DNA from 3 places in the Alkalihalobacillus pseudalcaliphilus genome. Region 2 is predicted to be linked to each of the others. Evidence: riboswitches for the same ligand, from Rfam matches in the RefSeq annotation. Region 2 holds a riboswitch; each other region holds the start of a gene.
What was found. Region 2 has a riboswitch for lysine ahead of dapA (4-hydroxy-tetrahydrodipicolinate synthase). Riboswitches for the same ligand answer to the same signal wherever they lie in the genome.
Positions count from the first base shown of each region.

Region 1 (3,356 bases), 330 kb from region 2:
GCAGGTAATTCTTTTGAAGAACCGATAGAATATAACGTCGTTCCAGCATCGCCGACTAATGAACGACCTGGCTCAATCCAAATTTCAGGAATATTCATTCCTAATTCGGCCGATTTTTGTTTCACGATCGCAATCATTTCACGTACATAATTTCCGACCGGTAAAGGTTGGTCCTCTTCTGTATAACGGATACCAAAACCGCCACCTAAATTCAAGACGGAAGACTCAAAACCAAGCTCATCCCGCCATTGCTCAAGAGAGCGATAAACCTTCTCTACAGCCATAACAAAACCAGCCGATTCAAAAATTTGTGACCCAATATGACTATGAACGCCTAATAATTCAATGTATTCTGCCTTTAATGCTCGTTTCACTGCTTCCGTTGCTTGCCCACTTTCAATATCAAATCCAAACTTCGAATCCTCTTGACCTGTAGAAATATATTCATGAGTATGTGCTTCAATCCCTGGAGTAATCCGGAGCAAGATTTTCATCAACTTCCCTTTCTCCCAACTAATACGCGATAACTGATCAAGCTCATAGAAATTATCAACGACCACACAACCAATCCCAGCGTCTACCGCCATTTCTAATTCAGCTATACTCTTATTATTGCCATGGAAGTGAACCTTCTCCATTGGTACACCTGCTTGTATCGCCGTAAATAGTTCTCCACCAGAAACAACATCAAGGCTTAGTCCAAGCTCATCCGCTAATTGAAACATCGCGAGGCAACTAAACGCTTTACTTGCATAAGCCACTTGGTAAGGTATCCCTTCATCAATAAAGGCTTGTTGGAAAGCAGCTGCTCGCTCTCGAATAAGAGATACATCATAAATAAAAAGTGGTGTTCCAAATTGTTTGGCAAGTTGAACCGTATCTACTCCTCCGATTTCTAAGTGTCCAAACTGATTAATATGACTAGTTCCATGTATATACATAATATCTCTCCCTCATTTGTTCTCTCTATATAATCAACACATCACGACTGGATTGTTCATTTCTGTTAAAAGGTAAAAGAAAAAACAGCTAGTGTTACCTAGCTGTTCGCCGACGTAACCCCACTAAAAAATGAATAGTCCTCCACTGATTCCTCAGTGACAGTGCGTTATTTCTTCAATAACACCCCAGCTCTACATAATGTGGTACATATGTAGGCTTCGGCAAGTCGACCTTTCTACTCATATCTATGCGTTCCACCCGCTCCATAAGTATACTGATTCTTCCTGCGCCTCTACCCCACTTTTACATGAGGTTCATGAAATTGTTGCTCTAACTTTACCATAATCATACGCCGTTCGCAACACCAACATGCCTCATATATGTAGACTATTCATTTTTTAAATCCTGTTTAACAGGATCCTGTGGATTTACAATACTTGGACGCCAACGCATCGATGGAACATTGGCTCTAATTAAGATTTGCCATAATGCCGGTGGGTCAAAAGGAATAAATGGCCAAAAATAAGGCTTGTTAAATGGTTTTATTGCCGTCAAACAGAAGATTAGTATTAACGTTCCCACAACAAAACCAGGAACTTTAAATATCCCAACTAATAAGACAAGGGCAATTCGAATGATTCGCAAAGCCACCCCTAGTTCATGACTAGGTGTAGCAAACATACCAATAGCACCTAAAGCGACATACAAGATAACTTCTGTTGTAAAATAACCTACCTCAATCGCCATTTCACCTATTAATAAAGCTGCGACCAAGCCAAGGGCTGTGGCTAATGGTGAAGGTGTATGAACAGCCGCCATCCTCAGTAGCTCAATCCCAAATTCAGCAAATAAGATTTGTAAAAGAATCGGGATATTATTCGTCTCCTCAGGACCAATGAAATCTAGAGCTGCAGGTAATAAAGTAGGTTCAATAACGAGCAACAACCAAAAAGGAATGATAAATAAAGACGTTGCAATTCCGATTGTTCGTACCCAGCGTAAAAATGATCCGACTGCAGGTGCTTGCCTATATTCCTCCGCATGCTGTATGTGATGAAAGAAAGTGGTCGGTGTAATAATGACACTTGGAGATGTATCAACCATAATCACAACATGACCTTCTAATAAATGGGTTGCCGCTACATCTGGCCTCTCCGTATAACGAACAAGAGGAAATGGATCATAACCTTGTTTAACAATGTACTCTTCAATCACCTTATCGGCCATCGTTAGTCCGTCTATTTCAATCGAATCTAACTCTTTTCTAATAATATCAACTAGGTCAGGATCGGCAATACCATCTATATAAGAAATACAAATATCTGTTTTAGAGCGTACGCCGACTTGAGTAATTTCATGTCGTAAACGCTCATCTCGAATCCTTCTTCGCACTAAGGCCGTATTCATGATGATATTTTCAGTAAAACCATCACGTGCACCACGAACGACACGTTCTGTGTCTGGTTCCTCAGGTCCACGCCCAGGATATTGACGAACATCGATAATAAATGCTTGATCATATCCTTCAACGATAATAAATATTAATCCCGAAAGCATTTGTTTAATCGCATTATTGACTTCTCTCGTCTCTTCGACTTGGACATGTGTGAGATGGTTTTTTATAGCACCAAATACATCTGAAGATTTTCGGTTCCTAGCGCCTAGATCCATTAATTCTTTCATAATCTCAATGATATATAAGTTATCAGTAAGACCTGTTACATAATAAATCCCAATCCGATGATCTAGGATTTCTAACTCACGAACACCGATATCGAAAGAAATATCTAGCTTTAGCCGTTCTTCTAGATAGGCAATATTGTCTCGATAGCTCTTATAAAATAGCGGTTCATCCTTATAATCTCTTTTTTTTGTCAAGGTTACCACTCCTTTCTAAAATAATTTGTACTGCTTGCATTGTGATCGGGGCACCTTTTTTCACATCATCAAAACCTCCCATTTTACCTATATCACCAATGCCTACGACTACTGGTATCTCAAATTCATCAAGAATATATAAAGTATCTCCGTTAATTCTGCCAATTTCTAAGTCTGGGAAACCATTTTTATCGACTCCATACTCGGTTAAATGGCCAAAACGGTCTATAGAAATATCAACTTTGGCCCACTCCTTACTATGTGTCGCAGATGCTACAGCAATTGCTCCAATGACTTGGATCATAGGCTCATCGTACACAATCCTCATCGCATGTTCACCAAGCCCCTCATATCTTGAGCCACAATCATCAAACATGACAAAAACTGGGTTTTTATCTGCTTGTAAGATTAATTCAATTAATTCTTGCCCTGTTAAATGCGTTGGATTTCCTGCGGATTGAGCTATACAAAGTCCACCTATTTTATTGGCTACATATTGAATCGTTTTTAATGCAGCCGCGTCCCCATCGGTAACT
Region 1 is NZ_JAQQWS010000001.1:730,090-733,445, forward strand. It holds gene lysA (diaminopimelate decarboxylase) at 1-941, opposite strand, end outside; lysine riboswitch at 1,069-1,245, opposite strand; gene PQ479_RS03520 (spore germination protein) at 1,330-2,820, opposite strand; gene spoVAEA (stage V sporulation protein SpoVABEA) at 2,798-3,356, opposite strand, start outside.
Region 1: another riboswitch for lysine. It lies ahead of lysA (diaminopimelate decarboxylase); the one in region 2 lies ahead of dapA (4-hydroxy-tetrahydrodipicolinate synthase).

Region 2 (3,356 bases):
CTAATAATACAATAGCGAAACCTACAAAGAAGCAGCTAATTAAAATAAGAAAAAAAGTCATCATCTCCTGCAATCCCTCCCTGCTCACATAGTCCAATGTATGAGGAAACAGAAAAATTGATGCATAAGATTGCAAGAAGATTCCAATACTAGATGTATCTATTTTGTTAGAATGAGGAGGATGATGTAGTGAAGAAACCATGGCTTTTTTTCCTACTCGTATTATTCGTATTAGCAACAGGCTGTCAAATGGACTCAGAATCACAAATAATTGAGGATTCTCAAAAGGATACGAAACCATTTGGTTTTCAAGGTGTAGCAAGTGATAAAGATAAACATCGAAAAGAAGGGTTAGCAACACAAGAATTACATCTGTACGCAGATGCGACTGGTCAATATCTAAGTAATGTCATAGAAGACTTAGAAAAGCATAAAGGCTTTTTTGAAAATCAACAAGATATGCGAGCAGCTGATTTGTTTTTAGATTCATTAGCCGACATTCGCACCGAGACAGTTGAAATAATTAATCTTGATCGTCCTAAAGCTTTTAACTCATTCCATGAAATTCATTTGAGTATGTTAGTTGAGCTTGATATTTTGGACAGAGTTCTTGAAGACTTGCGTGATCCTTTTGACACCAAACAAATTGAATCAGCTCGAGTTCATTACGAAAATTCTATTATTGCTTTTAAAAATTTAGAAAGAGAATGGTTTTCTGTTTCAGAAGAATATGGAATTTATTAAAAAGAATGGCTGCTCTATTCGATAGAAAATAGACAGCCATTTATGATTAACGGAATAATTCTTTGAATTCAGCCATCATTCCTTTAAAGGACCGAAAAGGAAAACGCCCTTCTTCGTGGTTCTCAAAAGCTTCCATTCGATTAATGATGGTTCTCTTGGTTGTGACTATCACTTCTTTATCAATATCATATTCATTGGCGTATGCTTGAACGGTTTTCTCCACCTTATTTTGATGTTCATGATGACCACCACTTGATTCAATCCCCACTAAAATTTGCTCATTTGTCTCTACGATGTGAACATCTTGAATCGTTTCAAGGCTAAGTAGGGCTTGTTTAAAATTTACGTTTTCTTGGTAATTGTGGTTTTCTTCTTTAGTTGTTAATATCTTCGTTTGATGTGGTGGATATAACTCTTTTATTTTTCCAGGTCTGTTATTCATTACTCCGTTTGATGTTAAGCCTTTTTCTTTTAGACCGATATTTCTCTTATAGCCGTGAACTCCTTCTTCATACGGAGATTTTTTCTCTGTTAATTGTAAGACCGTATCGTCTGGAACAAGCATATCTGAAATAGGGCCTTCATGGCTACGCACTTCTTGGATACCTACACCACTAAACGTATTTTGTGGATTCGACTTCGCTCCTAGCGGCTTCTGTTGTTCAGTCACACATCCACTCGTTATAAGCATCGTCAAAATGACTACTGAAAACAAGAAATTTTGTTTTTTCATGCAACCCCTCCTCTCTTCTTTTATTTTGCACATAAATAAGAAATTCAACGAGGTAAATTTAGGCTCAGACATATTCTTATTGTCGAATCATTTCTACTTTTAGCTAATTATGACTAGTTTTATGGAAAGACTTTCATTTATTGTCTGTTCTTCATATAATAAACCTTGTGTGAAAGCGTTGAATATAAATGAACTAATGAACGATAAAAAACAATGGAGTGGGAAAGATGAAAAGAAGACTAATTGAATCAAAACGAAGTCAAATGCTACGTTTAGCCAAAAAATACGGGTTTACATCTGCACAAACTGTCCGCTGTAGTCAAGAATTGGACGAGCTCCTAAACGAGATTCAAATCCCAATTATCCGTAATAAAATTTGATCATTTTATTACAATGCGTAAATGTGAGCTGAAACCATTGCAATGTGCTTTATCTTTTGATAAGGTAGAGTCACAAAGTGAATAATCTTTACTTCAATAGTTGAAGTGAGGGTAGAGGTGCAAACTTCATGAGTAGATATGTGTAGAAGGATGAGTCTTCATGGATACATATTTAAAGGGAATTTTGCCGAAGCTAAATAAAATACTCATCTTTTATTTAGTTGGGACTGTGACTTAATAAGTACAGGACTGTCATATAGCTGGCTAAGGCTATATGGAGGGCTATCTCACGCATTGGAATGATTGTGTATACACATTTATTGCCATGCAGCAATGAGATCCTTCATTGTTGTTTTTTTGTGTTGATTCACAAATATAAAATTTAGCCCATATAATTATATGAACGATACTGAAATTGAGGGTGAGAATTATGAATTTAGGACGAGTTATAACGGCGATGGTTACCCCATTTAATGCTGAGCAAAGGGTGGATGTTGCCAAAACAAAACAATTAGTGGAGCATTTAATTTCAAATGGAACAGATGCACTCGTAGTCGGTGGTACTACAGGCGAGTCACCTACTTTGACACATGAGGAAAAGCTACAACTATTTAGAACGGTCGTTCAAGTGGTCAATGGTCGGATACCTGTTATTGCTGGCACAGGTTCTAATTCAACACAAGCTTCGATTGAATTAACAAAGGAAGCAGAAAAAATTGGCGTAGATATGGTTATGCTTGTTGCACCATATTACAACAAGCCTTCTCAAGAAGGTTTATATCAACATTTTAAGGCGATCGCTACATCTACTCATTTGCCTGTGATGCTATATAATATTCCTGGAAGAAGTAGTGTTAATATTAATGTAGATACCACTTTACGTTTAGCCCAAATTCCTAATGTTATTGCGACAAAAGAAGCGAGTGGCGATTTAGAGGCAATGTCTGCTATTATTGCTCAAGCTCCGGATGGCTTCTTATTATATAGTGGTGACGATAGCTTGACGTTACCAGTTATAGCTATTGGTGGAGCCGGAGTTGTTTCTGTTAGTTCTCATGTGATTGGTAATGAGATGCAACAGATGATTCAAAACTATATGAGCGGGCAAGTTCAGATTGCTGCTTTACAGCACCGTGAGTTATTACCTTTAATGAAAGCTTTATTCGCTACACCTAATCCAACTTCTGTGAAAGCAGCACTCGAATTAAATGGAATTTCCGTTGGATCTGTCCGGTTACCTTTAGTTCCTTTAACAACACAAGAGCTTGAGCTATTACAATCATATTTACATCGTTCTGTTAGTTTTTTTGTTAGCTAATTTAGCGTGTCTAAGGGTGAGAATTATGTTCTCATCCTTTTTTGTATGAAAGTGAACTGTGGAGCGATAGTTTGCGCCGTGAAGTTAGCTGGTCATCCACCTTACGATAAATGACCTTAGCAGGAAAGTGCTCCCTGTTTGTTCGGCTGACTCCTGATGGTGAGCGAGTTGTAAACGGGCC
Region 2 is NZ_JAQQWS010000001.1:403,826-407,181, reverse strand. It holds gene PQ479_RS01995 (hypothetical protein) at 1-64, opposite strand, end outside; gene PQ479_RS01990 (hypothetical protein) at 190-744, shown strand; gene PQ479_RS01985 (YhcN/YlaJ family sporulation lipoprotein) at 791-1,477, opposite strand; gene PQ479_RS01980 (aspartyl-phosphate phosphatase Spo0E family protein) at 1,705-1,857, shown strand; lysine riboswitch at 1,962-2,150, shown strand; gene dapA (4-hydroxy-tetrahydrodipicolinate synthase) at 2,288-3,175, shown strand.

Region 3 (3,356 bases), on a different contig from region 2:
TTATTTCATTATGACTTAATTCGTAATGACTTGTTACAAGAATTATTAGGCACAGAGCATGAAAACATTTTATATTGGGGCGGAAAATCACTAGCTCGCAAATATGCTTTACATACATTCGATGAAATCATTACTTTTTTTGCACATGCTGGATGGGGTACATTAGAAATAGAAAAAAATAAAGCAACCTCAAAAACATTAGAGCTCAGTGGTGACTGGATGGGAAAAAACGACTCCCGTTGCTACCAACTTGAAGCTGGCTTTTTGGCTCAACAAATTGAACAGATGCAAAACCAAATGACTGAAGCTACTTACGATATAAAACGAAAATATGTCGTTTTTCATATTAAGTCTGATAAACATGATTCCGTTTCATAACGGATTGATGAATGAGAATAGCCACAGGTTTCAGCCCTGGCTATTCTCTTATTCTTTTAAAGCACCTCGTGGGCGACTTCTTCTGCTAGCTGGAAAGCTTCATGTAATGCTTCCACAGCAATGACCATATCATCCTCTGAAATGACCGTAGACACTTTAATTTCTGAAGTACTGACCATCTTAATACTAATGGCTTCATTTGCAAGGACATCAAACATTTGAGCAGCAACACCCGGATTAGATACCATACCCGACCCAACAATGGACACTTTGGCTAACCCTGATTCGTATTCGATGTTTTCATAATTTAATTCCATCTGTGCTTTCTCTAAAGCTGATATCGTATCTGTAAGAGTCGATTGTGTAACGGTAAATGAAATGGTTACATGCTCTGAGTCTGTTTCATTTTGGACGATGATATCAACGTTAATAAAATGTCGTGAAAGCGTACTAAAGAGTCTTGCCAACGTATTCATTTCATTAGGTAATCCTACCACTGACACCTTGGTTACATCATTTTCAAATGCAATTCCTCTTACTACTAAGCCTTTTTCCACAGAGACTACCTCCTCAATGATCGTTCCTTCTTCTTCAACCATACTTGACGCTACGACAAGTGGGACATCATAATTTTTGGCAAACTCGACGGCTCTTGGATGTAAAACCCCCGCCCCTAAATGAGCCATCTCTAACATTTCATCATACGAAATCGAATGAAGCTTTCGAGCCGCCTTCACAAAACGTGGGTCCGTTGTGAATACACCTGTAACATCGGTATAAATCTCACATCGCTTTGCCTGTAATGCAGCAGCTAAGGCAACCGCCGTTGTATCGGAACCACCACGACCTAATGTTGTAATTTGACTATCTTGTGAAATTCCTTGAAAACCAGCAACAATAACTACTTGATTTTGATGTAAAGCCGCCTCAATTTTAGTTGTATTTATATCTTGAATTTGTGCATTTCCATGCTGTGTATCTGTCTCAATTCCAGCCTGCCAGCCAGTATATGAAATGGCATCTATGCCACGTTCCAGCAAAGCCATTGTTAATAAAGCAATCGTTACTTGTTCGCCCGTTGTTAAAAGCATATCCATTTCTCTTTTGTTCGGGTTTTCAGTGAGTGCTTGAGCCATTTCTACTAAAGTATCCGTTGATTTTCCCATCGCAGAGACGACTATAACTAGGTCATTCCCTTGAGTAAAGGATTCTGCAATTCGATTTGCTACATGCTTAATTCTCTCTACTGTACCAACCGAGGTTCCACCATATTTTTGTACGATTCTAGCCAATTCCTTCATCCTCTCTTTTTGCTCCCACTTTCATCCCACAAGAAAAGCTCGATGGTTAAGGCAAAAATAAAAAGCAACGAAAAAGGAGATCCCTTCACGTTGCTTGTCATACTAAGCCGCTCCATAGCTCCCTTTATCCACGTGAGATAGTTCTCCACATAACCCTGGGTTGATTATGTGACAGCCTTATGCCTATTTAACATAAGTCCAGCATAAAAGGATCTGAGTTCCTTCTAAACTTCGGCAAATTCGCCTTTTAGGCATCTTCAATGGGGCTCATTCCCCTCCAAAGCCTTACTAATCGTTTTTGCTCCTCTACCATCACTCCCTAAAAAAGAAGTATGGCTTATTCAATTAGTTAAGAGTTTAACAAAACCTTATCCCCTATGCAAGCAAAATTTTCGATTTATTTGCTTGAAACTTTATTCACCTTGTTCCTCATGTAAAGCTTCATAAATGCTTTTTGCTACATGTAATGGAATGCCATCTAAGGCTAACTCATCAATTGTTGCTTCTTTCATTTTCTTTAATGAACCAAAGTGCTTTAGTAATTTTGTTTTTCTTTTTTCTCCGACACCTGCAACATGATCCAAGGCTGATTGTAGAAATGATTTCGAGCGAGTTTGCCTGTGAAAACTTAACGCAAAACGATGCACCTCATCCTGAATTCGTTGTAATAGATAGAATTCATGGCTATCTCTTTTTAAAGGAATTACAATAGGCGGTTCTCCCTTCAGTAACTGAGAAGTCTTATGCCTCTCGTCCTTCGCTAATCCACATATCGGTATCGTTACGTTTAATTCATCCTCTAAAACCTCCTGAGCAGCTGCAATATGCCCTCTACCACCATCAATGACAATCAAATCAGGCATCGGTAGCTTCTCACGCAAAATCCGTAAATAACGCCTTCTAACTACTTCTCGCATTGAGGCATAATCATCCGGACCTTCTACCGTTTTAATTTTATATTTTCGATACTCTTTGCGATTCGGTTTTCCATCAATAAAAGTAACCATTGCCGATACTGGGTCCGTACCTTGAATATTGGAATTATCAAAAGCCTCAATTCGATACGGGGCTTTGATTTGTAAGGCTTCCCCTAATCGTTCCACAGCCTTGACTGTACGTTCTTCATCACGTTCAATTAAGGCGAACTTTTCTATTAATGACGTTTTCGCATTTTCATTAGCGAGTTCTAATAGTTCTTTCTTTTTCCCCTTTTTTGGAACTGTCACGCTTACTTCAAGAAAAGATTCAAGCAATTCTTGATCGACAATCTCTGGAATCAAAATTTCTTTTGGTTTGATATGCTCTTTTTGACTATAAAATTGGGCGATAAATGTAAGAATATCCTCCTGGGCCTCTTTATAAAAAGGAAAAATCGAGACATCTCTTTCAATTAATTTCCCTTGACGAACAAAAAAGACTTGTACACACATCCAACCTTTATCATAAGAAAAGCCAAAAACATCCCGATCAATTCGGTCATTAATCGACATTTTTTGTTTTTCCATAACGGTATCCATATAAGTTAACGTATCTCTTAACTCTTTGGCTCTCTCAAAATTTAACTCTTCAGATGCTTGCATCATTTTATCTGTAATCTGTTGTTTAACTTCGTCATGTCCTGAACGTAGAAATTTTGTGATTTCCCTTACTAATTCTTGATTTGTCTCTTTAGAAATT
Region 3 is NZ_JAQQWS010000004.1:88,816-92,171, reverse strand. It holds gene PQ479_RS10505 (YslB family protein) at 1-378, shown strand, start outside; gene PQ479_RS10500 (aspartate kinase) at 435-1,670, opposite strand; lysine riboswitch at 1,810-1,996, opposite strand; gene uvrC (excinuclease ABC subunit UvrC) at 2,093-3,356, opposite strand, start outside.
Region 3: another riboswitch for lysine. It lies ahead of PQ479_RS10500 (aspartate kinase); the one in region 2 lies ahead of dapA (4-hydroxy-tetrahydrodipicolinate synthase).